DNA from 3 places in the Rhodopseudomonas sp. P1 genome. Region 3 is predicted to be linked to each of the others. Evidence: predicted binding sites of a transcription regulator. Region 3 holds the regulator's gene; each other region holds the start of a gene.
What was found. Region 3 encodes PhoB, which activates phosphate uptake and scavenging genes when phosphate is short. Its sites were predicted from a motif close to TGTCATNNANCTGTCAT; they were not measured.

Region 1 (10,264 bases), 2.3 Mb from region 3:
GGTGGTGGCCGTACGACACTGGGGCCGGCCGGATCGGGACATGGCACGGCCAAAGACGATCTCGAGGTGGCATCGACGTTTGCGGCGGCGAGCGTCACGGCGTCTCTGGCGACTGCTGCGATTGCGGACTTCACGCCGGCCGCCACGATCGAGCAGGCGTTCGAGGTGCAGCATGCGCCCGCGAACGTCGCTGCGCTGTTCGCAGATGTCGCCGCGGTCGCTGCCTGCCTGCCCGGCGTCGCTCTGACCAACGCCGCCGATCCCAATCGCATCGAAGGCGAGATCCGCGTGCAGGTCGGGCCGATCGCGGCGCAGTTCGCGGGCGTCGCCCGGATCGAGCGCGCCGACGACGGCCTGTCAGGCCGGATCATCGGCGCCGGCAATGATCGCCGCAGCCGGTCATCAACCCAGGGTGAAATCCGCTACCGGCTGACGCCGCGGGATGAGGGACGCGCGACGCGGGTCGACCTCATCATTGGCTACACGCTCACCGGTCTGCTGGCGCAGGTCGGACGCAGCGGCCTGGTGCGCGATCTCGCCCGACGTCTGGTCGATCAGTTCGCAGCCAATCTCGAACGCAAGCTGTCCGGTGAGACGGTCGGTCCTGCTCAAGCTGCTCAACATCTCAACGGGCTGGCGCTGCTGCTCGGCCTGATAAGGGCGCGGCTGCCGCGCTGGCTGGGAGGGACGTCTCGCCATTAGCGGCGGGCGAAGTCGACGTGCGACGGACGCCGGGGGCGGCGTCCGGTGAAACAACAAACGATCACGGAGAAACGAGGATGATGCGAACCCTGCGGACTGCTTCTCTCATCGCGGCGGCCACTGCGCTCCTGATGGGCACGGCCTCGGCCGAGACGATCAAGATCGGCGTCAACGAACCGCTGACCGGTGCCTTCGCGGCGTCGGGCACCTACGTCGTCAACGGCGCCAAGATCGCCGCCGACGAGATCAACGCCAAGGGCGGCGTGCTCGGCAAGCAGATCGAACTGGTGATCGAGGACAACAAGAGCAACCCGACCGAAGCGGCGGCGGTTGCCGAGAAGCTGATCACCCGCGACAAGACGCCGGTGATGATGGGCGCCTGGGGCTCCAGCCTGACGCTGGCGGTGATGCCCAAGCTGATCGAATACGAAGTGCCGATGGTGGTCGAGACCTCGTCGTCCGGCAAGATCACCACCACGGGTAATCCCTACATCTTCCGCATTTCGCCGCCGTCGGCGATCGAGGCCGCCGCGTTCGCCAAGATCATCGACAAGCTCGGCCTGAAGAAGGTCGACTTCCTGGTCATCAACAACGATTGGGGCCGCGGCGCCGCCGAGGACTTCGGCAAGATGATGAAGGAGAAGGGCATCGGCGTCGGCCTGGTCGAGACCATGGACCAGGGCGCGCAGGACATGAGCGCACAGCTCTCCAAGCTGAAGGGCTCGGACTCTGAGACGATCATCGTCACCGCGGCGGTCGATCAGCTGACGCTGCTGTTCAAGCAGGCGGCCGCGCTCGGCCTGAAGAAGCGGATTATCACCACCGGCGGTTCGCAGAACCCCGACCAGATCATCGCCCAGGCCGGTGCCGCCGCCAACGGCACGATGCATCTGACGACCTTCCTTCCGTGGTTCCCGGACAAGACGCCGAACCCGGAAGCGACCACGTATTTCGTCTCCGAATGGAAGAAGCGCGGCTTCGACTTCGCGGGCTGCACCGAGAGCTTCCGCGGCTATGACGGCATCCGCACCGCGGCGGCCGCAATCGAGAAGGCCGGCAAGGCCGAGCCGGCCGCAATCAAGGCTGCGCTGTGGGACATCAAGCTGAAGGGCCTGAACGGCGACATCGTGTTCCAGAAGTCCGGCCCCGCCGGCAAGGAGAGCGGCCAGAGCCAGCCCAACGTGTACCTGATCGAGATCGCCGACGGCAAAGTCGGGATGAAGGATCTCTGATCGCGCGACACGACCACCGGCGAGGCGCGACCCGCGCCTCGTCCTTCCCCGGCAGGTGAGGATCGACCCTTGGGCGAATTACTCCAGCATCTCATCAACACGCTCGTGCTCGGCGGCACCTATGCGCTGCTCGGCATCGGCCTCACACTGATCTTCGGCATCATGAATGTCGTGAATTTCACCCACGGCATTCTTTACACCTTCGGTGCCTACGTGATGTTCATCGTGGTGCAGAAGTTCGAACTGAACTTCTTCGTCGCGTTGCCGCTGGCAATCGCGAGCGGCTGGGCGCTCGGCGCGCTCGTCGAATTGACGCTGCTGCGACCGCTGCGCGGCTCGGACATCGACACCACTATGCTGGTGATGATCGGCGCCTGGATCGCAATGCAGTCGGCGACGCTGTGGGTGTGGGGCGGCGTCGCCAAATCTGTGCCGACGCCGTTTCCGGACGCGCCGCTGGAGATCGGCCCGATCTCGGTGTCGTGGCTGCGGCTGTTCGTGCTGCTCGCTGCCGGCGCGTTGATCGTGCTGACTTACGTGCTGATCAACCGCACCCGACTCGGCAGTGCGATGCGCGCGACCTTCCAGGATCAGGACACGGCGGCGCTGATGGGCGTCAACGTCAACCTGATCTACACTTCGACCTTCGCGATGGGCTCGAGCCTTGCCGCCGCGGCCGGCGCGCTGCTCGGTCCAGTCTACGTCGTCTATCCGGCGATGGGCGATCTCGCCGCGGTGAAGGCTTTCGCCATCGTTATTCTCGGCGGTCTCGGCAACATCACCGGCGCGGTGATCGGGGGCTTCATCCTGGCGCTCGCCGAAGAGCTGGGCGCCGGCTACATCTCGTCCGGCTATCGCGACGCGATGGGCTTCCTGATCATCATCGCCGTGCTGATCTTCCGCCCGACCGGGCTGTTTCCTCGTGCGGAGCGCGTCGGATGAAACTGTTGCTGTCGATCGTCGTAATCGCTGCGCTCGCCGCCGTTCCGCTATGGCTGAGCGATCCGTATCTGCTCAACGCGCTGATCACCACCGGGATCTTCGTGATCGGCGCAATGAGCCTCAATCTTCTGCTCGGATTCACCGGCCAGCTCAGCCTCGGCCACATCGCCTTCTTCGGCATCGGCGCCTATGTCAGCGCGTTGACCTCGCTCGGCTTCAGCGTCAGCCTGCCGTTCGGATTGCACGTCGTGCACGAGCCGTGGCCGCCGCTGGCCGGCTTCGCGGTTGCCGTGCTGGTGTCGGCGCTGTGCGGCTATTTGGTCGGGCGGCTGTCGTTCCGGGTGCGCGGCGCCTATTTCGTCATCGTCACCATCTCGTTCGCCGAGGTGGTGCGATTGGTGGCGCTGAATTGGGTCGAGCTGACGCAGGGGCCGCTGGCGCTGACCAGCATCCCGCCGATGCAGGTGAGCTTCCCTGGGCTCGGCGAATTCGTCTTCCGCACCAAGCTGCACAACTATTATCTGGTGCTCGGCGTCGCCGTGGCTTGTTATCTGTTGATTGCGCGGCTGGTACGCTCCCATGTCGGCCGGGCGATGCGCGGGCTGATGGAGAACGAGACACTGGCGGTCTCGATCGGCATCGACGTCACCAAGACGTTGACGCTGGCCGCTGTCGTGTCGGCCGGCATCTGCGGTGGCGCCGGCAGCCTCTACGCGCACTATATCAAGATCATCGATCCCGAAGTGTTCGCCTTCATCAATACGGTGACGATGGTGATCATGGTGATCACCGGCGGCAAGGGCACGCTCGCCGGGCCGGTGGTCGGCGGGATGATCTTCGGCCTGATGCCCGTGGCGCTGCGGCCGGTGATGGCGCCGGAGGCGCAGTGGATCGCCTATGGCAGCGCGCTGATCGTCATCCTGTTCATCATGCCGCGCGGCATCGTGCCGGCGCTGGTGCAGTGGCTCCCACGGATGAAGTCGGTGGCAACGCCGAGCTTCGCCAAGCGCGGCGTCGAGGAGGGCGCATGATGACAGTCTCTGCAGCCTTGAAGCAGCCTGCGATACGGACTGCGCTCAGCGTCGACAAGGTCGCGATGCACTTCGGCGGCCTCGTCGCGATCTCCGACATGACGTTCTCGGTCGGCGAGGGCGAGATCGTCAGTCTGATCGGCCCGAACGGCGCCGGCAAGACCACGGCATTCAACGTCGTCACCGGCTTCCTGACGCCGACGCACGGAGACGTCACCTATCGCGGCCAGTCGCTGCGCGGGATGAAGCCGCAAGCGATTGCCGATCTCGGTCTGATCCGCACCTTCCAGCGCACCAGCGTGTTTCCCAACGACACGGTCTACGACAACGTCCTGATTGGGCTGCATCGCCGCGGCCGGGTCGGCGTGCTGCCGTCGGTGCTCGGGCTGCCGCGGGTGCGGCGGCTGGAGGCGGAGCTGAAAGAGAAGGCGGCCGAGCTGGTCGAATGGGTCGGCCTCGGCCGCCGGGCGCATGACCTCGCCGGCTCGCTGTCCTACGGCGAGCAACGCCTGGTCGGCGTTGCTCTGGCGCTGGCCGCCGAGCCGTCGATGCTGCTGCTCGACGAGCCGGTGTCCGGCATGAACGCATCGGAGACGCATACGTTCGTCCAGCTGATCCGGAAGATCCGCGATCGCGGCATCACTATTCTTCTCGTGGAGCACGACATGCCGATGGTGATGAGCGTGTCGGATCGGATCGTGGTGCTGAACTACGGTCGGATCATCGCCGAAGGGACGCCGGAGGTGATCCGCAACGATCCGGCGGTGATTGAAGCCTATCTCGGCCAGGGGGTGAAGCATGCTTGAGCTCATCAACGCCGTATGTGGCTACGGCGGCGTCACCGCGCTGCAGGGCATCACCTTCGAGGTGAAGGCTGGGCAACTGGTCGCGTTGATCGGAGCCAATGGAGCCGGCAAGAGCACGACGCTGCGGGCGATCTCCGGCCTGGTGCCGCTGCGCGCCGGCGCGCTGCGGTTCGACAACGAGGTGCTGACCGGCGCAAAGCCGCCCCGCATTCTGAAATCCGGCATCGCGCATTGCCCGGAGGGCCGCCGCGTATTTCCGCACATGACTGTCGAGGAAAACCTCGACATGGGCGCTTATTTGCGCAGCGATCGAGCCGAGGTGGCCGCTGACCGCGACCGGATCTATAGCGAGTTTCCGCGACTTGCCGAGCGCCGCAAACAGGCCGCTGGCACGCTGTCCGGCGGCGAGCAGCAGATGCTGGCGATTGGCCGCGCGCTGATGAGCCGGCCGCGGCTGGTGATGTTCGACGAGCCATCGCTCGGGCTGGCGCCGAACATCGTCGAGCGCACCTTCGCGATCATCCGCCGCATTCGCGACACCGGCACCACGGTGCTGCTGGTCGAGCAGAACGCCTTTGCGGCGCTCGACATGTGCGACCATGCTTACTTGCTGGAAGGTGGCCGCATCGTGTTGTCGGGCACCGGCGCCGAGCTGATCGCCAATCCGCACGTCCGCAAGGCGTATCTCGGTGGCTGAGGATTGGACCGGCGGCGTTGCGCGGTCACAGGACCAATGGTTTCCGGTCTGCAGCCTGCCGCGGCTGACGGCCGAGGGCATCGTCGCGGTTCGTGTGGCCGGCGTTGATCTCGCGTTGATTTCGGACGGCGGTATGGTGTCGGCGTGCGAGCGGGCCTGTCCGCACGAGCAGGCCGATCTCGCCTGCGGCCGCGTGGTCAAAGGGCGGTTAGCCTGTCCGCGCCACGACGCCTCCTTCAGCCTGATTGACGGAGCGATCTCGGACGGCTGGCCGAGCCGGCCGCTACGGCTCTATCCAGTGCGGGTCGAGCGCGGCGAGGTGTTCATCAACGCCACCGCGCTCAAGTCTCTCCGATAGTCGAGCCTAGCCGATTAGCTCTCGCGCCGCTTTGACCAGCGCGCCGTCGGGACGGCGCAGTTCGGCCAGGATCGAGAAGTGATCGTGACCGGGAAGTGGTAGCAGCCGCCCCGGTGCACTCGCAGCCTGACGGCGCGCGTGCAGGTCCATCGAGTCCAGCACTAGCGCCGGCAATTCGTTGGCGCCATAGGCGAGGTCGAGCCGCTTGTCGATCACTGGTAGCCGCGATGGGGAGAGCTTCGCGATCTCCTCGTCGGTGAGCTGCAGCGCCTTGTTCAGCCCGGTGTCGCGGATCGGGCCAAGATCGAACACGCCAGAGATCGATAAGCCTGCTGTGACCAGCGGATGATCCAGCGTCATCGCCACCAAGTGGCCGCCGGCAGACCAACCAGACGTAACCACCGGTCCGGCGACGCCGTGCTCGGGGCCGTGCGCTGCGAGCCAGTCGAGCGCAGCGCGGCTTTCGTCGACGATCGTGGTGAGCGACACGTCGGGCGCCAGCGAGTAGCCCGGAATCGCCATCGACCAGCCGTGCGCGGCGATGCCTTCGACCAACATGGCAAATAGCTCGCGCGAATTCTTCTGCCAATAGCCGCCATGCCAGAACACGAGGCAGGGCTCGTCGCGCTCGGCCGCGGGATAAAGGTCGATCTTGTTGTTCGGACGTGGGCCGTAGGGCAGGTCGAGCACCGACTTCAACGTCGCGCGCGCCTGCGCGGACGAGGAGTTACGTTCGGCGATCAACTCGGGGCTGTTCTTGACAGCGCTGTTGTTATCGTAGGCCGCGTCACGCTCGCTTTGCGAAAGTTGCGCCCATTTGGTGCGGGGATCGGCAGGGCGGTCATTCGTCATTACGGCTCCATTCGGCTGTGGGCTGATGGCCGCCAGCTTTGCAGTAACGGCGCCCGCCTGTCGATCGCATTGTCCAGGCAGATGCCGCCTCGCGATTAATCAGGTCCGCGGACAACGGACATCAGCGGTCAGAGCGTGATCATGGAGGGCGGCCCAGTTCGCTGGGGAGCGTCGGCTCGCGTACATTGCGCGAACAGTCATCGGCGTGTGCGGCGCCGCACCACTTGCAGTTGTTGCGCCGACTGCGGCGACCGCCGCTCGCGCGTTATCCGTGGCAGCCGCTGGTCACAGCCATTGTCACCACACTGTCACACAACCCGGCGAGAGAGTGTCGGCGATTCACGTGGGCACCCTCATGGACTATTTTAGGCGTTTCACCTTTCTGTTCTCCGCTCCCACCTTCGAAGCGGACGATCTCGAGGGCATCCGGTTCAACCAGATCGTCGCCGAGATCGAGCGGTCCGGCTTCGAGATCGTCAAGGCGCGCAAGCTCGAGGATGCCGAGATCGCGGTTCAGACCGACGCCGCGATCGGGTGCATGGTGGTCGACTGGGGCAAGAAGGGGCTCGAGGGCAAGACCGCCGCGCTGATCAATCTGATGCGCCGGCGCGGCCTCGATTTCCCGATCGTGCTGCTGATCCGCCGCAAGCGGTTCGAGGAAGTGCCGGTCGAGGTGCTCGACTTCATCGACGGCTACGTGTTCCTATCAGAGGAGACGCCGACCTTCATCGCGCGCAATCTGATCAGCCGGCTGAAGCAATATGCCGACACGCTGAAGACGCCGTTCTTCGGCGCGCTGGTCGACTATGCGGAGGAGGGCAACCAGCTCTGGACCTGTCCCGGCCACAACGGCGGCATGTTCTACAGCCGCAGCCCGATCGGGCGGGTGTTCATCGAACATCTCGGCGAGGCGGTGTTTCGCGACGACCTCGACAATTCGGTGCTCGACCTCGGCGATCTGCTCACCCACGAAGGGCCGGCGCTGCGCGCGCAGAAGGAAGCAGCGCAGATCTTCGGCGCCGAGAAGACTTACTTCGTGCTCAACGGCACCTCGACCTCCAACAAGGTCGCGCTCGGTGCGCTCGTCACCGACGGTGACCTCGTCCTGTTCGATCGCAACAACCACAAGGCGGCCCATCACGGCGCGCTGATGATGGGCGGCGGGATTCCGGTCTACATCCCCACCGTCCGCAACGCCTGGGGGCTGATCGGCCCGATGGCGTGGGACGCGCTGGATGAAGAGGCGCTCCGCGAGCGCATCCGCAGCCATCCGTTGGTCAAGGACCCCGAGGCATGGCGCAAGCCGCGCCCGTTCCGCGTTGCCGTGGTCGAGCAGTGCACCTATGACGGCACCATCCACAGCGCCGAGATGATCCTGCACCGCATCGGGCATCTGTGTGACTACATCCTGTTCGACGAAGCCTGGGCCGGTTTCATGAAGTTTCATCCGCTGTATGCGGGTCGCTTCGCGATGGGGCTGGCCAATCTCGGCGACGACGCACCGGGCATCATCGCGACGCAGTCGACCCACAAGCAGCTCGCCAGTTTCTCTCAGGCATCGCAGATCCACATCAAGGACCGCCACATCCGCGGCCAGAAGCGGCGGGTCGAGCATCGGCGTTTCAACGAGAGCTTCATGCAGCATGCCTCGACGTCGCCGTTCTATCCGCTGTTCGCCTCGCTCGATGTCGGCGCGCAGATGATGAAGGGCCGCTCCGGCGAAGTGCTGTGGGACGATACGATCCGGCTCGGCATCGAGCTGCGCAAGAAGATCCGCGCGGTGCGGCGGGAGTTCGAGGAGAAAGAGGCGAGGCCGGAGCGGCGCTGGTTCTTCGATCCATTCGTGCCGGATCGGGTGACGATCGCGGACGCCGCGCGCGAAGGCGCGGTACACGATGTCGCCTGGGAGGCGGTGAGCACCGACCAGCTCGCCACCGATCCGGCGTTCTGGCAGATCGCGCCGGGCGCGGCCTGGCACGGCTTTGCCAATATGGCGCCCGGCTTCGCCATGACCGATCCGAACAAGCTGACGCTGCTGACGCCCGGCTTCGACCGGGCGACCGGCCGCTACGCCGAGCACGGCGTGCCGGCCCCGGTGGTGGCGCAATATCTGCGCGAGAACCGGATCGTGCCGGAGAAGAACGATCTCAACTCGCTGCTGTTTCTGCTGACGCCTGGCGTCGAGGCGAGCAAGGCCGGCACGCTGATCAGCGGCCTCGTCGCGTTCAAGAAGCTGCACGACGACAATGCGCCGCTGGAAGAGGTGATTCCGGAATTCTGCCGGAGGCGACCGTTGCGCTATGCTGGCGTGCGGCTGCGCGACCTGTGCGGCCAGATGCACCGGTTCTTCCGCGATGCCGACGTCAGCGTGCTGCAGGCCAAGCAGTTCCTGCCCGAACACCTGCCCGAGATCGCAATGTCGCCGCACGACGCCGCGCGCTGCCTGGTGCGCAACGATGTCGACTATCTGCCGATCAGCCAGATCGCGGACCGGATCGCCACCACGCCGTTCGTGGTCTATCCGCCGGGGATCGCGACGATTGTTCCCGGCGAGCGGCTGAGCGACCGGGCCAAGCCGATGCTCGATTACTTGCAGATGTTCGAGCGCAGCTTCAACGAATTCCCCGGCTTCGACGTCGAGATCCAGGGCGTCTATCGTGAGTTCGACGAGGCGGGCCGGGTTCGCCTCTACACCTACGTCGTGGCCGAATAACCCGCCGCCTCCTGGAGTTGCCGTGGACGCTGCTTCGCCCATCCTGATCCGCTCCTCGCACGACGGCGACGTCGAGGCGATGCTCGACATCTATCGCTATTACATCCGGCGCGGCCTCGATGAGGGGATCGACGACCACGGAACGCCGCAGCCGGACGATCTGAAGGAGCGGCGGAAGAACTTGCGCAATCGCCGCTTCCCGCATCTGGTGGCGATCCGTGGCGAGACCGTCGTGGGATATGCCTATGTCGTGCTGTTCCGCAAGCGGCCGGCTTATCGCTACACGGTGAAACACTCGATCTATGTGCATCCGGATCACCTCGGCAGCGGCATCGGCCGGTTGTTGATGCACGAGCTGATCGACGCTTGCGCCGCGGCGGGCTTCCGTCAGATGATCGGCTATATCGACGGCGACAACACCGCTTCGCTCGGCCTGCACCATAGCTTCGGCTTCGCCACCGTCGGGCGGCTGCCAGGCGTCGCCTATCGTTATGGCCGCTGGGCCGATACGGTGATGGTGCAGCGATCGCTGGGCGCCGGCGCGACCACGCCTCCTGTGATTTGATCGGCGCTCAATCCGACAAACTCCCTCAGGCTGCGGCCGTCAGCGTGAGGTCACGGCCGGCTTCTGAAACGTCAACGTGATCAGCGCGCCGCCGCCTGGAGCGTCGGCCACGTCGATGGCGCCGCCATGTTCGTCGACGACCGCTTTGACGATCGCAAGGCCCAGTCCGGCGCCATCGCTGCGGGCGCGGTCACCGCGCCAGAACCGCTGGAAGATCATGCTGCGGTCGGCCTCGGCGATGCCGGGGCCATGATCGCGCACCGCGACGTTGGGGCCCGCCGCATCGATCTCGATCATCACCTCGGTGCCGGGTGGTGTATGGCGGATCGCATTGTCGACGAGGTTGCGCAGCGCGCGCCGGATCAT
Region 2 (10,264 bases), 2.6 Mb from region 3:
ATCGGCGCGGCGGTCGGCTTCGTCACCGGCGTGTCGATCGGCTGGTCGCGTGCGGTCGGCTATTGGGTGCATCCGGTGCTGCGCTTCATCGGCCCGCTGCCGGCGACCGCGTGGCTGCCGATCGCGTTCTTCGCCTTCCCGTCGAGCTGGAGTGCTTCGACCTTTCTGATCGCGCTCGCCACCGGTTTCCCGGTGACGGTGCTGACCTGGTCGGGCGTCGCCAGCGTGTCGAACGCCTACTACGACGTCGCGCGCACGCTCGGCGCCAAGCCGTCGTTCCTGGTGTTCAAGGTCGCGATCCCGGCGGCGCTGCCGCACGTCTTCGTCGGCCTGTTCATGGGCCTCGGCGCCTCGTTCGCGGTGCTGGTGGTGGCGGAGATGATGGGCGTGAAGTCCGGCCTCGGCTGGTATCTGCAATGGGCGCAGGGTTGGGCGGCGTACGCCAACATGTATGCGGCGCTGCTGGTGATGTCGCTGCTCTGCTCCGGCGCCATCACGGCGTTGTTCAAGGTCCGTGACCGCTTGCTGGTCTGGCAGAAGGGTGTGGTGAAATGGTGAGCGCCGTCGCATTGAAGCAGCCGCCGCAGGCCGCCGGCGCCGCGCTCGACGTCGTCGACGTCAGCCATCACTTCGACATCGACGGCAACGAACTGCCGGTGCTCGATCACGTCACGCTGAGCGCCAAGCCCGGCGAGTTCGTCGCGCTGCTCGGGCCGTCGGGCTGCGGCAAGTCCACGCTGCTGCGGCTGGTGGCGGGGCTCGAGCCGCCGCGCGCCGGAAGGCTGCTCGAAGATGGCCGCGTCATCACCGGGCCGCATCCGTCGCGGGTGGTGGTGTTCCAGGATCCGACGCTATTTCCGTGGCGGACGGTGTGGAAGAACGTGGCGCTCGGGCTGGAGGCGCAGGGCATCCTCAAGAGCGAGCGTCACCGCGTCGATGCGGCGCTGGCGCTGGTCGGGCTCAGCGGCTTTGCCAACGCCTATCCGCACCAGCTTTCCGGCGGCATGGCGCAGCGTGTGTCGCTGGCCCGGGCGCTGGTCAACGATCCGGACATTCTGGTGCTCGACGAGCCGCTCGGCAAACTCGACTCGCTGACCCGGCTCAGCATGCAGACCGAAATCGTGTCGCTGTGGCAGCGGCAGGGCTTCACGACGCTGCTGGTGACCCACGACGTTGAAGAGGCGCTGTTCCTGGCGCAACGCGTGGTGGTGTTCAGCGAGCGTCCCGCCAAGCTGAAGGCCGACATCGCCGTCGAGGCACCGTATCCGCGCCACCGCGGCGATCCATATCTGGCCGACCTGCGCCGCCAGATCCTCGGTCTGCTCGGGCTCGACGCCACCTGGTGATCGGCGCTACGCGACGAATAGCCAACGGCGCGCCGTAACCAGCGCGCCGCACTCTCTCTCCCTCCTGACGCCGTTCCGGTTCTGCCGGAGCGGCGTCTTTTTTACGGAGCTGCGTCCGGACGACGGCGGCGGTCGTCACCGCGAACGCGTTGCAGGCTCAGAGCACTCGCGACAGCAGCACGTACAGCGTCGCCGACAGCAGGATGGCGGCCGGCAGCGTCAGCACCCAGGCCATCAGCAGGTTGCGGATCGTGGCCATCTGCAGGCCCGAGCCGTTGGCCGCCATCGTGCCGGCGACACCCGACGACAGCACGTGGGTGGTCGAAACCGGCAGGCCGAACATGTCGGCCGCGCCGATGGTCGAGGCAGCCACCAGCTCGGCGGAGGCACCTTGCGCGTAGGTCAGATGTGACTTGCCGATCTTCTCGCCGACGGTGATGACGATGCGCTTCCAGCCGATCATCGTGCCAAGGCCGAGCGCGATCGCAACCGCGACCTTGACCCAGTTCGGAATGAACTTGGTCGCGCTATCGAGCGAGCCTTTGTAGGCGTTGAGCTTGGCAACATCGTCCTTGCTGAGGTCGCTTTCCTTATCCTTCATCAGGAAGCGGATCGCCTCGGACGCCAGATACATGTCGTTGCGGGTGTTGCCGACGGACTCGGCCGGCGCTTTGCTCAGCGAGCCGTAGCGCTGCACCTGCTCGCCGATATCCTTCACCAGCACCGCCAGCGACGGGTAGGTGCCTTCGCTAATCTTGTGCTGCGATACGTATAGTGTCACCGCGGGGCGGGGATCGCCGATGATGCTGTAGCCCGCGCCTTTCGCCGCAATCACGGCCGAGGCGGCCGCCGAAGTCTGCTCGAAATGCGCGACCTGGGAATCCGGCAGCGCACGGTTGAGCGCGTAGGCCGTCGGCACCGTGCCGATCAGGATCAGCATGATCAGGCCCATGCCTTTCTGACCGTCGTTGGAGCCGTGGGCGAAGCTGACGCCAGTACAGGTGAGGATCAGCAGGCCGCGGATCCACCACGGCGGCGGTGCGTTGCCTTCCGGCGCGGAGTACAGCTTCGGATTGCGCACCACCAGTTTGAACAGCAACAGCAGGATCGCGGCGCAAACGAAGCCGACCAGCGGCGACAGCAGCAGCGCGTAGCCGATTTCGGTCGCCTTGCCCCAGTCCACACCCGAAGTGCCGTCGCGGCCGCGCATCAGCGCGTTAGCCACACCGACGCCGATGATCGAACCGATCAAGGTGTGCGAGCTCGAGGCGGGGAGGCCGAAGTACCAGGTGCCGAGATTCCACAGGATCGCGGCGATCAGCAGCGCGAACACCATGGCGAAGCCGGCGCTCGATCCGACCTGAAGGATCAACTCCACCGGCAGTAGCGAAACGATGCCGAACGCCACCGCGCCGGTGGAGGTCAGCACACCGAGGAAGTTGAACACGCCCGACCACACGACCGCAACTTCGGCGGGCAGCGAGTGGGTGTAGATCACGGTCGCGACCGCGTTGGCAGTGTCGTGGAACCCGTTGACGAACTCGAAGCCCAGCGCGATCAGCAGCGCCACCAGCAGCAGCAGATAAGGCAGATACGTCGTGACGCGGACGCCGGTAGCCTCCACGTCGACATAGATGCTGTAGGCCACGAACAGAATGCCGACACCGAGGATCCCGAAGAACAGGATCATCGTCAGCGGATTGAAGCCTTTGTCCAGGTTCGGCCGACCGGCCGGCTGAAGTGGCCCGTTGTCGTCGATTGCTTGATTGATGGTGAAATCGGTCACGCTACGCCCCATTTTATTTAATGGCGCGATACTCTCCCCGTGATCTGACACTCCGATGACACTTGTCGGTCAGCCGGATGTCGATGGGGGCACGAAGCGACAGCGACGAACGGTGCGCGTGGGTGGGTCAGAAGCAAGTTGCAAGTGATGACGACCGCGCTGCTGGATTGAATGACGGGCAAGCTGAAGCTGCCACCCTTGCCGAAGTGTTGGCGGTGGATCCTCTGATCCTGTTCCGGTCCTCTGGCAATGGTCCATCTGCTGGTGGGTGGCACGGTCCGGCTGTGGTCGAGAGAGCGCGCCATCATCGCAGCGACACCGTGCGCGGCTGGGGCTGCTTCATCATTGGAGCGCAGGATATGAGCCTGCGAGAGCGGCTCGCGGCCATTCGCTACTTCGCTGACGATCCGCATTTCGGCGTTCGCGAATGTGCATGGTTGGCGGTGCGTCGGCAGCGTGCTGCTCGATCCGCTTCGAGCAGACCCGTTGGTCTATGTGCAGGATTCAGTCGGCAACAGGCTCAACGATGCCGCCGAGACGAGGCCCGGCTGGGTGCACCACGTTGTCGATGAATGGCTCGCGAATTGTCAGGCGAGCGCGCAGAGGATCGCGAGCGGGCGCTGCGTTCGGCTGACCAGTCTTGATGTGCGGAAGGAGCAGCGACACCGCACAGTGCGCAGCAACGCTTGTTCGCCGTCTGGCGTGCGCCTGACCGCGAATCCCTCGATGCCCTGATGGCCAGCATCTCAGCGTCCGGATGGCACAGCTATTTCGAGACCGTGAATGCCGTTGTGGCAGTCTTGAATCTCACCGCGCATCTCGGGCAGCTCGACGCCTGAGGCGAAACTTGAGGCAGAGGATTGCGGGACGGTTTGATCGAAAAGGCCTGCGCGATCGCCACGAAGGCAATCGGCGATTTTGATTCTATTGAGGTGCCACTGGGCAGGCGTCGCAAAACTGGCGGACCGAAGCCGATGAAGCAGAGAACTACACCGACGCTATAGCCCTCTTAATCTTGGCAAGAGCGAAGGCCCTAAACGGGCCAGGATCAGTGGGGCAGCTCTCTTACCGCATTCAACAGGAACTCGTCGCGATAGTGGCCCGCGACGAAGGACAGACCAACCGGACAACCTTCGACGGTCATCAACGGAGCAGAGACTTCCGGTAAGTGCGCCACGCCGGAAAATGCGGTGACGGTCATTGTCGGATCATAGAAATCCATAACCGCTTCCAGCGTGTTCAGGGACCCTTTCTTCGGGGCGATCTTCGGTGTCGTGGGAAAGCAGATGATCGTGTCGGGCGCGAAGAAGGCGCTGATCTGATTGAACAGACGTTGACACCGAGCGATGTTGTCCAGCGCCGCGATACGGTCGAACTTTTGGACGTTTCCGTAAGCCATGGCGAAAGTGAAGCTGAGTTCAGGCCGGAGTGCTTCGATCCAGTTCCCCACAGTCGACTGAAACTCGGCTGTTTGCAGATCGCGCAACGCGTTCAGGTTGCACGCCTGCAGCGCGCAGGGCTCTCCAACGATCTCGGAAAATCTGATCGGCACGAAGTCAATGCCGGTGTCGGACACCAGGCGCTCAAGGGCGCCGCGGAACTGTTCCTGAACGGCGGCGTCGGCAAGCTCTAGTGCGTCCTGCAGAACGAAGATGCGCTTCGGCGAAGCCAAGGAGGATGTCCGTCCATTGAGCAAGACGCGCATCGCGGTATCAAGCACATCGCAGCGATCCGCCAACACACCTACGGTACTGACGCTGGGCTGAAACGGCAGGACTCCTGCCTCGGAAATCCGGTGAAGAGAGGGACGCATCCCCCAAAGGCCGCATAAGCTTGCCGGAACACGGATGGAGCCGCCCGCGTCCGTGCAGAGCGAGAAATCGGCAAGGCCATTGCTGACCGAGGCCGCAGAACCGCTGGAGGAGCCACCGGGAACACGATCCGGTGCTTTGCCGTTGCGCGGTGTGCCAAAATGGAAGCTCTCCCCGTCGAGGCTGTACGTAAACTCATCGGCGACAACCTTGCCGACGCAGCGCGCACCGGCACCCAGCAATTGATCGACACAAAGGGCGTTGTGAGCTGGTGCCGGATGTGCGTCTCGCCACGCTGGGCTGCCATAGGATGTCTTGTGCCCTGCGATGTCGATGTTGTCTTTCACCGTGAAGCGCAGCCCATCCAGCGGACCTTCGCGCAGTGGGGCGAGATCCAACTGTTCGACCAGTCCTAAGGACGCGTCAGCTGCGAGCTTAGGCATGTCGTCTTGCCCTGATGCGAAAGGTGGGTTGTGTATCCACTTCCGCACAACCCAATTGAACAGCGCACCGTCGCGTCCAAGCCGCGGCCTATCTGCCTGCTGGGTGGATATGCGGTGATCGGCGGCAGTATCGCGCCAGAGAGGGGAATCGGCGGGAATGGCGGAGACGGAGGGATTCGAACCCTCGATAGGGCTTTACAACCCTATAACGGTTTAGCAAACCGCCGCCTTCAGCCACTCGGCCACGTCTCCGGTGCGCTCGATATGCCCGACACGGTCGCGGCTCGCAAGCGGGATTGCGAAGATTGCACCGCGACCTTTGGGCCTGTGCACGAGAATGTCGGCGCGACGCGGGGCAGGGCGCTTGCATTTTGCCGGTTTGCAGCTCCGGCGGTGTCGCGGAGACGTTCGGATTCGTCCCAGCAGAGGAATCGATTCTCAGGACTCCGCCCTTGCAGACCGCGTATTTGCCGCTTGGCGGGCGGCTCATCCACCGCGGCCCGACTGTTGCAGTGCGGCATTGTCCGCCGAACTCCATTTGGAAAGTGTAATTAAAACAGATGGTTGTGTCAGCCGTCGGAAACGGGTGAGTGCTATTTGTGCAACACCCCTCCCGAAAACGGGGCCAGAGCATGGCTCCCTTGTTGCTTGTGCATCACTGTTAGGTAATTGTCGTGGTGCGACGGAGGGGGGCATCCCGAGGTCGCCCCGTAATAGGTGGTTCGCTTAAGTCCCTCGCGTTCAGCGGGTGTGTCCAAAGGCGCGAAGCGGCTAGGCGGGTTTCTGGGATTAAGGGACCACAGCGGGTGCTTGCACTTTGCGGATCGGAACCTTCCCGACAGAGCAACTTGGAGGTTTACATGAACATCGTTAAGGGCCTGTTCCTCGGCTCAGCGGCGGCGCTTCTCGCCGTCGGCGGCGCGCAGGCGGCCGATCTCCCGTTGAAGGCCAAGGCGGTCGAATACGTGAAGGTCTGCTCGATCTACGGCGCGGGCTTCTACTACATCCCGGGTACCGATACCTGCATCAAGCTCGGCGGCTACCTGCGCGCCGACCTGACGCTCGCCGGCAGCGGCGCGTACAACTCGCCCGCCTGGGCTGGTGCCGCTGGCCAGAAGAACCGCCTCGCGAACGACTACGTCTTCCGGTCTCGTCAGGACATCAACATCGATACCCGCACCGCGACCGAATACGGCGTGGTTCGTACCTACTTCGATGCGGTGTTCCAGTGGACCACTGGCTCCGACACCGTCGCCAACGGCTCGCTCGGCGTGTACTACGCCTTCGTGCAGTTCGCCGGCTTCACCTTCGGTAAGGCGGTGTCGCAGTTCGACACTCCCTGGACCGGCTATCCGGGCAACAACACTTCGTTCCTGATCGGCGGCTACGACGACGTCACCGGCATCAACCAGGTGTCGTACACCGCGGAATTCGGCAACGGCGTGTCTGCCTCGATCTCGCTCGAAGATCAGTCGCAGTACCTGCAGTCGGCGCTGTACAACACCTCCGTTACTCCGAACTTCCTGGCCTACGGCGCCAACTCCTACGCCGGCACCTCGATCCCCGACATCGTCGGCAAGATCCGTGTCGACCAGGCTTGGGGTCTGTTCCAGGTTTCGGCTGCGGCGCACCAGGTCCGCGCCAGCTACTACAACACCGCGCTTGAGACCTCCGGTCATCCGAGCGACACCTGGGGCTATGCTGTTCAGGGCGCTCTGTCGCTCAAGAACCTGCCGACCGGCCCCGGCGACAGCATCAACATCACGGCGACCTACTCGAACGGCGCGACCCGTTACGTGCTGGGCGGCGTGAGCCCGAACTCGTTCGCGATCTACGGCAACAACTCGGTCCCGGGTACCTACCAGAGCGTCGCGTTCGGCGTTGCGGCTGACGGCGTGTTCGCCGGCCTCAACAACCTGACCGGCACCGGCATCGAGAAGACCAATGCCTGGGGCGTCCGTGGTGCGTTCAACCACAACTGGAACCCCTACTGGTCGAGCTCGCTGTTCGGTTCGTACACCAAGATCGACTACAATGGCACCGCGACTGCTCTGATCTGCGGCGCTCTCGGCGTTGCGAACACCGCCGGCTTCAACTGCAATCCGGACTTCGCGATTGCTCAGGTCGGCACCGTCACCCGCTGGACCCCGGTCAAGAACCTGACGTTCTCGGGCGAAGTGCTCTACACCTACCTCGACCAGGCCTCCTCGGGCGTGCTGCCGCTGACCGCTTCGGCGACCAAGCCGCAGGCGAACTATGAGTTCAAGGACCAGGGCGTCTGGAGCGGCAACCTCCGCGTTCAGCGCAACTTCTGATCCCCGCTTCTCGAAGCGAGATCTGACGAACCCCGGCGGGCAACCGCCGGGGTTTTTCGTTGTCTCCCAAATTCGTTGTCTCTCGTCGCGGGCAGATTGCGTGAATTGAGTCGCTGCCGCGGCGATTGGCGGGACACCGGGTATGCGTGCACCGGCGTCTCTCTCAAGGGAAGGCGGCGAGGTAATGCCGTCGGTACGACGGAGTTCGCGACAGAGCGATCACCGGGAGCAAACTCGAAACTCTGTGATGCGTTGGGGCCGCTGAGCAGGAAGCGCTGGAAGAAATGCCGACCGGCAACACGCCAGCGCCGCTATTCGGTCCCGACGCCGGCGCCGCGGCGGAGGTCGGCTTCGATCTGCAGACGGTGACCGCCGCCGAAACGGGCGCGATAGACCTGCAAGTTCTCCATGATCCGCTGCACGTAGTTGCGCGTCTCCGCGAACGGAATCAGCTCGACCCAATCCACCGCGTCGACCTTCGGATCGCGCGGATCGCCATAGCGCTCGACCCATTTGCGGACGCTGCCGCGGCCGGCGTTGTAGCCGGCGAAGGTCATGATGTAGGAGCCGCGATAGTCTTCGATCAGGCCGCCGAGTTCGGCGGCGCCGAGCGCTGCGTTGTAAACCGAATCGGTTTTGAGGCGCTGTAGATCGAAGGTGCAGCCGTGGCGGCGGCAAACGTACTTGCCGGCGTCGGGCGTCACCTGCATCAGGCCGTAGGCATTGGCGGGCGAGACGACGGCCGGGTTGAAGGCGCTCTCCTGACGGGCGATCGCATAGACGATGGCGCGTTCGACGTCGGGGCCTACCGAGCGGAACTGCGGAATGCCGTTGACCGGGTAGGCGTAGTGATCGAACGGCAGGCCGCGATTGAGTGCGGCTTTGCCGACCAGCAGCATCGCGCGCGCATCGTTGCGCCGTTCTGCGACTTCGCTCAGCCCGATCAGTGCGTCGACATCGCCGTTCTCGCCGACATCGGCGAAGATCGGAATCGCCATCTCGCCTTCATCGATCGCATAGAGCAGGCTCACCGCGCGGACGATCTCGAGCCGGTCGGCGTTGCGGCCACCGGATGGTGGACCGTTGAGATCGAGCTGCGCCAGACCGAGCTTCGCGCGCGACAGTTGACCGTAATAGCTGGTGGAATGCGCCGCCGATGCCGAGTAAGCGGCGCGCGCCTCCTGGATGCGCTCGGCAGCTTCCGCGGCGCGGCCCTGCCAATAGCCGGCGCGTGCGAGGGCTGTGGGGTTGGTGGTGTCGCGGCCAAGGCGTGCGAAGTGCTGCGCGGCGGTGGCGGGATCATTCAGGAACCGCAGCGCGATCCAGCCCGCAGTGAACTCATGCTCGGTCTTGTAGATCGCCTTGGTCGGCGTCGCCGCATCGCGCGCCACCAGATAGGCGAGGCGATAATCGCCGATGTCGATCAGCTTGCGCGCGACCAACCGGCGCTCGATCCACCATTCGTCGAGATTGTGCAGCCGGGCCGGATCGCGTGGCACCGTCAGCATCAGTCGTCCGGCCTCCGCGATCATGTCGTCGCGGCGCAGCACCTGGATCTTGCTGAACAGAAAGCCTGGGTCGTGGTGTAGTTCGGACGGGACGGCGGCGAGCAGCGCCTTGCCGTTCGACGCTTTCTTGTCGACCGCGATCCGCGCTCGCGCGAGCGCCAACTGAGCGGAGCCGAGGCGCTTGGCAGCGCGCAGCGCCGGGCCGAGATCGTCGCCGTACAGGAACGAATCCATCCGCGCTTTGTGGTCGCTCGGCGTGATCAGCGGTCCGAACAACTCCATCGCGGTGGTTTCGGTCGCCTCCGACATGGTGTCGTTGCGCCAGGCGTCGCGCACCAATTGCTCGGCGGTGCGGCGGTCACCGCGCGCCAGCACGGCACGCGCCAGCGCCAGTTTGCCCTTGCCGGTCGAAGGGCGCTCGTCTTCGAAGTAAGCGAGCACGGCGGAATCATCGCGCCGATCGTCCCACAGCGCGGCCTCGGCGCGGCGGCGCAGGAAGCTCTGCGACGGCCAGCTCGGATTGGCGCGCACGAACGCCGCATAGCGTTCGACGCTGGCGCCGTTGTCTTCGCTGCGCAGGATCACCCATTCGGCAAGCTTGCGCGCGACGGGATCGGAGATGGTGTTGGCGACCTCGGTGGCTTCGCCAGCCCTTTTCTTGCGGGCGAGTTCGATGACGTTTTCGAGCGCGCCGGCATCGGCGGAGGAGGTCGATGCGGTCGCAGCGATCGCAGAGCGCGTCGCCGGCTTGTGCAGCGCTGCGGCGGGCGGCCTCTGACGCATCGGCTCGACCGCTGCAGCAGGGCTGGTGACGGGGAGCTTGGTCGAGGGGCGAGGATCCGGAGCCGGCAGCGACTTCGCAACGTTCTTGGGGGCGGCACTCCGCGCCAGCGGTCGCGGCTTCGGCAGCGGCACCTTGCTGGCGGCGTCGGCAGCCTCGATAAATCCCGCAAAGCCCAAGCTGAGCGCCAGGATCGCCGTCGATGCCTTCAGGACGACAGTGAAACGCGTGCGGCGTTGTGATGATGATGGATGCAAAACGCTGCGGCCTCCCT
Region 3 (10,264 bases):
GCGCCTTCAAGCTCGGCGACAAGACCTTCTATTGGACGACGCGCGCTTGCGCGATTTCGGTGCTGCTGATCCTCGGCGGCATCATCATCTCGCTGATCGTCGGTGCTTTGCCGGCGATCCGCGAATTCGGTCTCTCGTTCCTCACCACCTCGCGCTGGGCGCCGGCCAACGATCCGCCGGTCCTCGGCGCGCTCGGCCCGATCTACGGCACGCTGGTGACGTCGCTGATCGCGATGATGATCGCGATCCCGGTCGGCCTCGGCATCGCGATCTTCCTCACCGAGCTTTGCCCGATGTGGCTGCGCCGCCCGATCGGCCTCGCCATCGAACTGCTCGCCGGCATTCCGTCGATCATCTATGGCATGTGGGGCTTCTTCGTGCTCGGCCCGTTCCTGGCCTATCACTTCCAGCCGGCGATGATCGCGCTGTTCGAAGGCGTGCCGGTGCTGGGCGATATCTTCGCCGGTCCGCCGTCCTATCTCAGCCTGTTCAACGCCTCGCTGATCCTCGCCATCATGGTACTGCCGTTCATCACCGCGATCTCGGTCGACGTGTTCAAGACCGTGCCGCCGGTGCTGAAGGAAGCCGCCTACGGCGTCGGCTGCACCACCTGGGAAGTCGTCCGCAGCGTCGTGATCCCGTACACCCGGGTCGGCGTGATCGGCGGCGTGATGCTGGCGCTCGGCCGTGCGCTCGGCGAAACCATGGCGGTGACCTTCATCATCGGCAACTCGTTCCGGATCTCCGGCTCGATCTTCGCGCCCGGCACCACGATCTCGGCGGCGATCGCCTCAGAATTCGCCGAGAGCGATGGCCTGCATCAGTCAGGCCTGATCCTGCTCGGCCTGCTGCTGTTCATTCTGACCTTCCTGGTGCTGGCGGCCGCCCGGCTGCTGTTGCTGCGGCTCGAACTGAAGGCGGGCAAGTAAGATGTCGCCGATCCATCTCGACAACCCGATCTACAAGCGGCGTCACCGCAACGACCTGGTGATCAAGGTGCTGTGCTCGGGGGCGGCGCTGTTCGGCGTCACCTGGCTGGCGCTGATCCTGTTCACGCTGTTCTGGAACGGCCTTGCCGGCCTCAATCTCGAAGTGTTCACCCAGAACACGCCGCCGCCCGGCTCGAGCGAGGGCGGTCTTCTGAACGCGATCGTCGGCTCGGTGCTGATGACCATTCTGGGCGTCGGAATCGGCGCGCCGCTCGGGCTGTTCGCCGGCACGTATCTGGCCGAATACGGCAAGTACGACAAGCTGACCTCGGTGATCCGCTTCATCAACGACATCCTGCTCAGCGCCCCCTCGATCATCATCGGCCTGTTCATCTACGGCGCGGTGGTGGTGACCATGGGTCGGTTCTCGGCGCTCGCCGGCGCGCTGGCGCTGGCGGTGATCGTGATCCCGGTGGTGGTGCGCACCACCGAAGACATGCTGCTGCTGGTGCCGAGCTCGCTGCGCGAAGCCGCCTCGGCGCTCGGCCTGCCGCGCTCGCTGGTGATCCGCCGGATCGCCTATCGCGCCGCCCGCGCCGGTCTGATCACCGGCATCCTGCTGGCGACCGCCCGTGTCGCCGGCGAGACCGCGCCGCTGCTGTTCACCGCGCTCAGCAACCAGTTCTTCAGCCTGGATCTGACCAAGACGATGGCCAACCTGCCGGTGACCATCAACAACTTCGTCCAGAGCCCCTACGCTTACTGGAAGCAGCTCGCCTGGACCGGCGCGCTGCTGATCACCCTGACCGTGCTTGCCCTGAACATTGGCGCGCGCATCATCGGCGCCGAGAGGACCACGAAATGACCGAGATCTCGATCGCCACCAGCGTTCCGTCCGCGATGCCGCCGATCGGCGCCCAGCCGGACGGCCCGGCCAAGGTGACCGTACGCGACCTCAACTTCTACTACGGTCAGAACCACGCGCTGAAGCACATCAATCTGGCGCTCGCCACCAACCGCGTCACCGCGTTCATCGGTCCGTCGGGCTGCGGCAAGTCGACCCTGCTGCGCATCTTCAACCGGATGTATGATCTGTATCCGGGGCAGCGCGCCGAGGGGCAGGTGCTGCTCGACAACACCAACATCCTCGACCCCAAGCTCGACCTCAACCTGCTGCGCGCGCGGGTCGGCATGGTGTTCCAGAAGCCGACCCCGTTCCCGATGACGATCTATGAGAACATCGCGTTCGGCGTCCGGCTGTACGAGAAGATCTCGAAGTCGGAGATGGACGGACGTGTCGAGAAGGCGCTGCGCGGCGCGGCGCTGTGGAACGAAGTCAAAGACAAGCTCAATGCCTCCGGCCTCAGCCTGTCGGGCGGTCAGCAGCAGCGGCTGTGCATTGCCCGCACCATCGCGGTGCGGCCGGAAGTGATCCTGTTCGACGAGCCGTGCTCGGCGCTCGACCCGATCTCCACTGCCAAGATCGAAGAGCTGATCGACGAGCTGAAGGAACAATACACCATCGCGATCGTGACCCATAACATGCAGCAGGCGGCGCGCGTGTCGGAGTCGACCGCCTTCATGTATCTCGGCGAGCTGATCGAGTTCGGCCCGACCAACAAGATCTTCACCTCGCCGAGCGATCGGCGCACCCAGGACTACATCACCGGCCGGTTCGGCTGACGCGGCGGGCGAGGAGCACGGATATGGGATTCGAACATACCACCAAGGCGTTCGACGGCGACCTGCAGGATCTGACCCGGCTGGTTGCGGAGATGGGCGGCCTGGCCGAGCGTCAGATCGTCGACTCGGTCGATGCGCTGATCCGGCGCGACGTCGCGCTGGCCTCCCGCGTGGTCGCGGCCGATGCCGAGATCGACCAGATGCAGCGGAGTATCGAAGAGCGCGCGGTGCTGACCATCGCGCGGCGCCAGCCGATGGCGATCGACCTGCGCGAAATCGTCGGCGCGATGCGCGTCGCCACCGACCTCGAGCGGATCGGCGATCTGTCGAAGAACATCGCCAAGCGCGTCAATGCGATCGACAGCGACTTCCATCCGCTGAAGCTGATCCGTGGCCTCGAGCACATGACCGACCTCGTGCAATCGCAGGTCAAGGCGGTGCTCGATGCCTATACGGCGCACGATCTGCCGGCCGCGATGGTGGTGTGGAACGGCGACGAGGAAGTCGACGCGATCTGCACCTCGCTGTTCCGCGAGCTGCTCACCTACATGATGGAAGATCCGCGCAACATCTCGTTCTGCATTCACCTGATGTTCTGCGCCAAGAACATCGAGCGGATCGGCGATCATGCGACCAACATCGCCGAGACGGTGTTCTACATGATCGAAGGCCAGCAGATCATGGACAAGCGTCCGAAGGGCGACATGACCACCTTCGCCAACGCGACGCCTGGCAACTGACGCTGCTCTGGCGGCCGGCCCGCCGGGCCGGCGCCATGGGACGGATCGAGACGACACTGAGACGAGGACGACGATGGCTGCGCGCATTCTGGTAGTTGAAGACGAGGAAGCGCTGACGACGCTGCTGCGATACAATCTGGAATCAGAAGGTTACGAGGTCGAGACCGTCGCACGCGGCGACGACGCCGACACCCGGATGAAGGAGCGGATTCCGGATCTCGTGGTCCTGGACTGGATGCTGCCGGGCCTGTCCGGCATCGAACTGTGCCGCCGCCTGCGGGCGCGCAACGACACCAAGCAACTGCCGATCATCATGCTCACCGCGCGCGGCGAGGAAAGCGAGCGCGTCCGCGGGCTCGCCACCGGGGCGGACGATTACATCGTCAAGCCGTTCTCGGTGCCGGAGCTGCTGGCGCGGGTGAAGGGCCTGCTGCGCCGTGCTGCGCCGGAGCGGCTCGCCACCGTGCTGGCGTATGGTGATCTCGAACTCGATCGCGACAAGCGCCGGGTGGCGCGGTCCGGCCGGCCGATCGATCTCGGCCCGACCGAGTATCGCCTGCTCGAATTCTTCCTGGAGCACCCGGGCCGGGTGTTCAGCCGCGAGCAGCTGCTCGACGGCGTCTGGGGGCGCGACATCTATATCGATGAGCGCACCGTCGACGTGCACATCGGCCGCCTGCGCAAGCTGCTCAATATCGGTCGCGAGCAGGACCCGATCCGCACCGTCCGCGGCGCCGGCTACGCGCTCGACGACCGCTTCGCCAAGGTCGAAGGCAGCCCGTCGTAGTTGTTAGCAGGTTTGCGACGTCGGGTGGGCAAAGCGAAGCGTGCCCACCAAGACACTCGTTTCAAATCACGATGACCGCGAGCGTGATTTAGCGACACGTGGGAACGACGCGATGGCGGCGTTTGTCGACTCTATCGCTTTTGCAATCGTTCAGCTGCGGCCTCAGCCCAACATAGCAGCGTCATTCTCCGCGAAGGCGGAGGATCCAGTATTGCAGTGAGTGGGGGGAAGTAACCGACGCTCTGGAATACTGGGTCGCCCGCTTTTGCGGGCGATGACAGTTTGGAGGGATGGCGCAGCCCTGCGCTGCACGCGCGGTTTGCCGCGGCCTCGGGCAGGCGGCGTCAGTCTAGCGCGTGGTCTTGGGAGCTGCGCGGCGGCGATCGCCGACCGGCTGATAGGCGATGCGCGAGTGATGCGCGCAGTAGGGCAGGCCCGGCAGCGACTTGCCGCCGCAGAAGAAGAATTCCGGGCTCGACGGGTCGCCGACCGGCCAGTGGCAGGTGGCTTCGTTGAGTTCCAGCAGCGACAGCCGCTGGTTCATCGGAACCACGTTGTCGAAGGCGATCGGATCGGGCTCGGCTTCCACTTCGAAAGCGTGCGCCAGCGCGGTGTTGCCGCGCGCCACCGGGCGGGTCACCCTCATCATCTGCTGCACCGGGCGCGCCTTGCGCGGCCGCGGCGCTGCCGACGTGGGGCTCTTGGCCCGGCCCGACAGGCCGAGGCGGTGGACCTTGCCGATCACGGCATTGCGGGTAACGTTGCCAAGCTCGGCGGCAATTTGACTCGCCGACAGCCCGCCCTCCCACAATTTCTTCAACTGCTCGACGCGCTCGTCGGTCCAGGTCAATGCCGTCATAGTTCTATCCCTTCCTGCCGCGGGCGCCGAAGGGCGGCGCGGAACCGCGGCTGTGAGGTCGTCAAAATCTCAGCTGTCAGAATCCCTTAGCGCTCGCCGGACGACCCTTGCCGCCCCGGCGTTACGCCTCATCCGAGAACTCGAAATGGATTACAAACCGCGCACGAGATGTCGTACCCGACAGTCAAAAGGCTACAATATGCCGTGACTCGCGCGCAAGAGTCCGACCCGGTGCGTCCACACCTTCTCCTGTGAGTGAGTCCGCGAAGCCACAACAAACAGCGCGAGTGCTGCTTTCCGGCAGCACTTCGTCGAAGCTCCGTGTTGACAGTGAGTTCGACGCTTCTAGAATAATCCCACGTGCCGCCTGGAAAGGCGGCACGTTTCGTTTCCGGGGTACGTTGTCCCAGACTGCGTTCGTGTCATGCGCGTGACGCGGCCGGCCGGCGGCCCGCTATTTTCCGATCGGATCGGCCATGTCTCAGAGCGCTTCAACGTCCCATCTCCTCCCGGTTTTCGCCAGAGCGGATGTCGCGTTCGAGCGCGGCGAAGGTGTCTGGCTGCACGGAACTGATGGCGAGCGCTACCTCGACTTCACCAGCGGCGTCGCCGTCAACGCGCTCGGCCATTGCCATCCGCATCTGGTCGAAGCCTTGCAGCAGCAGGCGACCAAACTGTGGCACATGTCCAACCTGTTCAAGAGCCCGGACGGCGAGAAGCTGGCGGCGCGGCTGTGCGAACAGAGCTTTGCCGACAAGGTGTTCTTCTGCAATTCGGGTGCTGAAGCGGTCGAGTGCGCGCTGAAGATGGCGCGGCACTACCACTTCTCCAAGGGCGAGCCCGAGCGCACCCGGGTGATTACTTTCGAAGGCGCGTTCCACGGCCGCACGCTCGGCACGCTCGCCGCTACCGGCGCGGCAAAGTACCTGGAAGGCTACGGCAAGCCGCTCGACGGTTTCGATCAGTTGCCGCTCGGTGACCTCGATGCGGTCAAGGCCGCGATCGGTCCGACCACCGCCGCGATCCTGATCGAGCCGCTGCAGGGCGAGGGCGGCGTGCGCTCGCCGGAGCTGGCGTTCTTCCGCGGCCTGCGTGAGCTGTGCGACGCGCACGGCCTGCTGCTGATCTTCGACGAAGTCCAGACCGGCATGGGCCGCACTGGCGAACTGTTCGCCTATAAGCGGGTCGGCGTCGCGCCGGATTTGATGTCGCTGGCCAAAGCGCTCGGCGGTGGCTTTCCGATTGGCGCCTGCCTGTCGACCGCGGAAGCCGCGAAGGGCATGGCGCCGGGCGCGCACGGTTCGACCTTCGGCGGCAATCCGCTGGCCGTCGCGGCCGCCAACGCGGTGCTCGATATCATGCTGCAGCCGGGCTTCTTCGACCACGTCAAGAAGATGTCACTGCTGCTGAAACAGAAGCTCGCCGGCGTCGTCGATCGGCATCCGCGCGTCGTCAGCGAAATCCGCGGCGAAGGCTTGCTGCTCGGCCTCAAGGCGGTGGTGCCGTCGCCCGAGCTGATCGCGGCGCTGCGGGCCGAGAAGCTGCTCACCGTCGGCGCCGGCGACAACGTCGTGCGTCTGCTGCCGCCGCTGATCGTCAGCGAGGCCGAACTCGACGAAGCGATCGGGCGACTGGAGCGCGCCTGCGTCACGCTTGCCGGGCAGGCGGCGCAGAAGGAGGCGGTGTGATGAGCAGCTCCAGCAACACGCCGCGGCACTTCCTCGATCTGACCGAACTGCCGACCTCCGAGCTCCGCAACATGCTGGCCGCTGCGGTCGCCATGAAGGCGAAGCGCAAGGCGAACGCCGATGCCGACAAGCCGCTGGCCGGCAAGACGCTGGCGATGATCTTCGACAAGCCGTCGACCCGGACGCGGGTGTCGTTCGACGTCGGCATGCGCCAGCTCGGCGGCGAGTCGATCATGCTGACCGGCGCCGAGATGCAGCTCGGCCGCGGCGAAACCATCGCCGACACCGCGCGGGTGCTGTCGCGCTTCGTCGACATCATCATGATCCGCATCCTCAATCACGAGGCGCTGCTGGAGCTCGCCGCCAACGCCACCGTGCCTGTGATCAACGGCCTGACCCGCAAGTCGCATCCGTGCCAGGTGATGGCCGACGTGATGACGTTCGAGGAGCATCGCGGCCCGATCAAGGGGCGCACCATCGCCTGGACCGGCGACGACAACAACGTGCTGGCGTCGTTCGCTCACGCCGCGCAGCGCTTCGACTTCAAGCTCAACATCGCCACCCCGCCGCAGCTGTCGCCCAGCAAGGCGCTGCGCGACTGGATCAAGCAGAGCGGCGCGGCGATCACCATCGGCACCGATCCGGAGGAAGCCGTGCGCGGCGCCGACTGCGTCGTCACCGACACCTGGGTGTCGATGGGCGACAAGGACGGCGAGCATCGCCACAATTTGCTCAAGCCGTATCAGGTCAACGCCAAGCTGATGTCGCTCGCCCACAAGGACGCGATCTTCATGCACTGCCTGCCGGCGCATCGCGGCGAAGAGGTCACCGACGAGGTGATCGACGGCCCGCAGTCGGTGGTGTTCGACGAAGCCGAGAACCGCCTGCACGCCCAAAAGGGCATTCTGGCCTGGTGCCTCGGCGCGGTCGCGTAGTTACTTCTTCCCATGTGAGCGAAGCGCCCGCCGTGCCCCTCCCCCTTGCGGGGAGGGTCGGCCGAGCGAAGCGGAGGCCGGGGTGGGGGTGCTCCGAGCACTGAGCGTGTGGCTCCCCCACCCGACCGCGCCTTACGGCCGGCCACCCTCCCCGCAAGGGGGAGGGAGACTAAAGCCTGCCCCTTGGCATCGCTGCCATTCGCCTTCCAGTCCGGCCCTTTCGAACTTCGTCCTCTGCCCCCAGATAAGCGCCCATGACCTCACAAGCCCCCGATCCGACCACCCCCGAGATGCCCTCCGTGCGCGCGCCTTCCGCGGTGCCGATCGACGACAGCGTGCTGCCGTTCGAAGTCGGCCCGCTCGATCTGCGCGGCCGGCTGACCAAGCTCGGCCCGGCGCTCGACGAGCTGCTCGCCAAGCACGCCTATCCGGTGCCGGTCGCCAAGCTGCTCGGCGAAGCCATCGTGCTGGCGACGCTGCTCGGCTCGTCGCTGAAGTTCGACGGCCGCTTCATCTTGCAAACCCAGACCGACGGCCCGGTGTCGTTCCTGATCGTCGACTTCCAGGCGCCCGACCGGCTGCGCGCCTATGCGCGCTACGACGAGGCCAAGCTCGAGCCCGGCCTCAGCTCCGGCGCACTGCTCGGCAACGGCCATCTGGCGATGACGATCGATCAGGGCCCCGACATGCGGCGCTATCAGGGCCTCGTGGCGCTCAACGGCGGCGGCCTGGAGGAAGCTGCGCACGAGTACTTCCTGCGCTCCGAACAGATCCCCACCAAGGTGCGGCTCGCGGTCGGCGAAGAGTGGCGTGGCGGCGAGGGCGGCCGGCATCACTGGCGCGCCGGCGGCATGCTGCTGCAATTCCTGCCGAAGTCGCCGGAGCGCGCGCGCCAGGCCGATCTGCATCCCGGCGACGCGCCGGAAGGCACCCAGGTTCACACCGTCGATGAGGACGACGCCTGGGTCGAAGGCCAGTCGCTGATCGCGACCGTCGAGGACGTCGAACTGATCGATCCGGATCTGTCCGGCGAGCGGCTGCTGTATCGGCTGTTTCACGAGCGCGGCGTGCGCGTGTTCTCGTCGCTGCCGATCAAGGCGGAATGCTCATGCTCGCGCGACGCCGTCTCCCGCATGCTCGCCCGCTTCGCCCCGCAGGACCGTGCCGACATGGTCAAGGACGGCAAGGTCGTGGTGACCTGCGAGTTCTGCTCATCGGTGTACGAGTTTACGCCTGAAGAGGCGGGGGTGGAGGCGGACGCGGGTGCGACGGACGCCGAGGCGACGAGCAAGTAGTGAGCAGGTCGTAGGATGCGTTGAGCCGAAGGCGAAACGCATCATCACGGCGTGCGGAGTCTCACCTGGGTTTCGCTCCGCTCCACCCAGGCTACGAGCGCACGATCAGTTCAGCGTCCTTTTCCCTTCCGGGCTATCGAGCGAAAACGGCGGGACGTCGATCTCGAATTTTTCGCCCGCTTCGGTTTCCATCTGATAGCGGCCGGCCATGAAGCCGGAGGCGGTCGGGAGGGGGACGCCGCTGGTATATTCGAACCGTTCGCCCGGCGCGAGCACCGGCTGTTCGCCGACCACGCCTTCGCCGCGCACTTCCTGGGTTCGGCCAGAGGCGTCGGTGATCACCCAATGCCGGGTGCGCAGCTTGACGGTTTCTTCGCCCGAATTGGTGATCACCACGGTGTAGGACCAAAAATACTGCCGGTTCTCCGCCGAGGAACGCTCCGGCAGATAATTGGGCTCAACGGTCACTTCGATCCGGCGGGTGACGGCGCGGTACATGCTCGATTTCCAGCTCTTGGCCCAAATATAGCGAAAATCAGCGTTGAAACCAGTCGTTCGGAACGACTTTCAGGTTGTGGTCGCGGGCCTCCGCGGTTTCAACATAGTTCCGCGTTAGCCAGCGGCCGCGCCGGAGCGGCGCCCTTCATGGCTGCGTCAGGGTGTCCGCCGAATGCCGTCAGACCTTCGCCGCCGGCAGCTCGGCTGCTATAGCAACGACAGGCGCATTGCGCGCCGCAATGGAGCCGCATGACTCCTCCCGTCACCACCGTTGCCGAGCCGATCACCGGTGCGCCGCCCGCAGGCGGTCCGCCGGCCGAGCCGGCTGCGCCGCCATCGCGGCCGGCGACCCCGCCGCCACGCAAGCCGGCGCCGAAGCGGGAATTGCGGCTGGATCTGTTTCGCGGTCTGGCGCTGTGGCTCATCTTCATCGATCACCTGCCGGCCAACGTGCTGACCTGGTTCACGCTGCGGAATTACGGTTTTTCCGACGCCACCGAGATCTTCATCTTCATCTCCGGCTACACGGCGGCCTTCGTGTACGGCAAGGCGATGACCGAGCTCGGCTTCGTGGTCGCGGCGGCGCGCATCCTGAAGCGGGTCTGGCAGATCTACGTCGCGCACGTGTTCCTGTTCACGATCTTCCTGGCCGAGATCTCCTACGTCGCCACCAGCTTCCAGAACCCGCTGTACTCCGAGGAAATGGGCATCCTCGACTTCCTCAAACAGCCCGACGTCACCATTGTGCAGGCGCTGCTGCTGCGGTTTCGCCCCGTCAATATGGACGTGCTGCCGCTGTACATCGTGCTGATGTTCTTCCTGCCGCCGATCCTGTGGCTGATGCGGCGAT

Region 1: LRC39_RS10475 (Orn/Lys/Arg decarboxylase N-terminal domain-containing protein) is a predicted target of PhoB. The motif match lies at 6,916-6,932, and genes of this name have one in related genera.
Region 2: LRC39_RS12355 (inorganic phosphate transporter) is a predicted target of PhoB. The motif match lies at 3,177-3,193, and genes of this name have one in related genera.

Annotation. Positions count from the first base shown of each region.
Region 1 covers NZ_CP088006.1:2,254,490-2,264,753, forward strand. The annotation lists gene LRC39_RS10435 (xanthine dehydrogenase family Fe-S subunit) at 1-702, shown strand, start outside; gene LRC39_RS10440 (ABC transporter substrate-binding protein) at 780-1,934, shown strand; gene LRC39_RS10445 (branched-chain amino acid ABC transporter permease) at 2,004-2,876, shown strand; gene LRC39_RS10450 (branched-chain amino acid ABC transporter permease) at 2,873-3,907, shown strand; gene LRC39_RS10455 (ABC transporter ATP-binding protein) at 3,907-4,713, shown strand; gene LRC39_RS10460 (ABC transporter ATP-binding protein) at 4,706-5,410, shown strand; gene LRC39_RS10465 (Rieske (2Fe-2S) protein) at 5,403-5,768, shown strand; gene LRC39_RS10470 (alpha/beta hydrolase) at 5,775-6,620, opposite strand; gene LRC39_RS10475 (Orn/Lys/Arg decarboxylase N-terminal domain-containing protein) at 6,976-9,333, shown strand; gene LRC39_RS10480 (GNAT family N-acetyltransferase) at 9,356-9,898, shown strand; gene LRC39_RS10485 (ATP-binding protein) at 9,938-10,264, opposite strand, start outside.
Region 2 covers NZ_CP088006.1:2,659,443-2,669,706, forward strand. The annotation lists gene LRC39_RS12345 (ABC transporter permease) at 1-558, shown strand, start outside; gene LRC39_RS12350 (ABC transporter ATP-binding protein) at 552-1,346, shown strand; gene LRC39_RS12355 (inorganic phosphate transporter) at 1,504-3,144, opposite strand; partial or broken gene LRC39_RS12360 (DUF6616 family protein) at 3,801-3,971, shown strand; gene LRC39_RS12365 (amidase family protein) at 4,181-5,386, opposite strand; tRNA gene LRC39_RS12370 (tRNA-Ser) at 5,545-5,638, opposite strand; gene LRC39_RS12375 (porin) at 6,247-7,701, shown strand; gene LRC39_RS12380 (transglycosylase SLT domain-containing protein) at 8,013-10,247, opposite strand.
Region 3 covers NZ_CP088006.1:5,243,235-5,253,498, reverse strand. The annotation lists gene pstC (phosphate ABC transporter permease subunit PstC) at 1-929, shown strand, start outside; gene pstA (phosphate ABC transporter permease PstA) at 931-1,794, shown strand; gene pstB (phosphate ABC transporter ATP-binding protein PstB) at 1,791-2,612, shown strand; gene phoU (phosphate signaling complex protein PhoU) at 2,636-3,352, shown strand; gene phoB (phosphate regulon transcriptional regulator PhoB) at 3,426-4,139, shown strand; gene LRC39_RS24255 (GcrA family cell cycle regulator) at 4,489-4,998, opposite strand; gene LRC39_RS24250 (aspartate aminotransferase family protein) at 5,475-6,686, shown strand; gene argF (ornithine carbamoyltransferase) at 6,686-7,621, shown strand; gene LRC39_RS24240 (Hsp33 family molecular chaperone) at 7,876-8,916, shown strand; gene apaG (Co2+/Mg2+ efflux protein ApaG) at 9,022-9,414, opposite strand; gene LRC39_RS24230 (OpgC domain-containing protein) at 9,664-10,264, shown strand, end outside.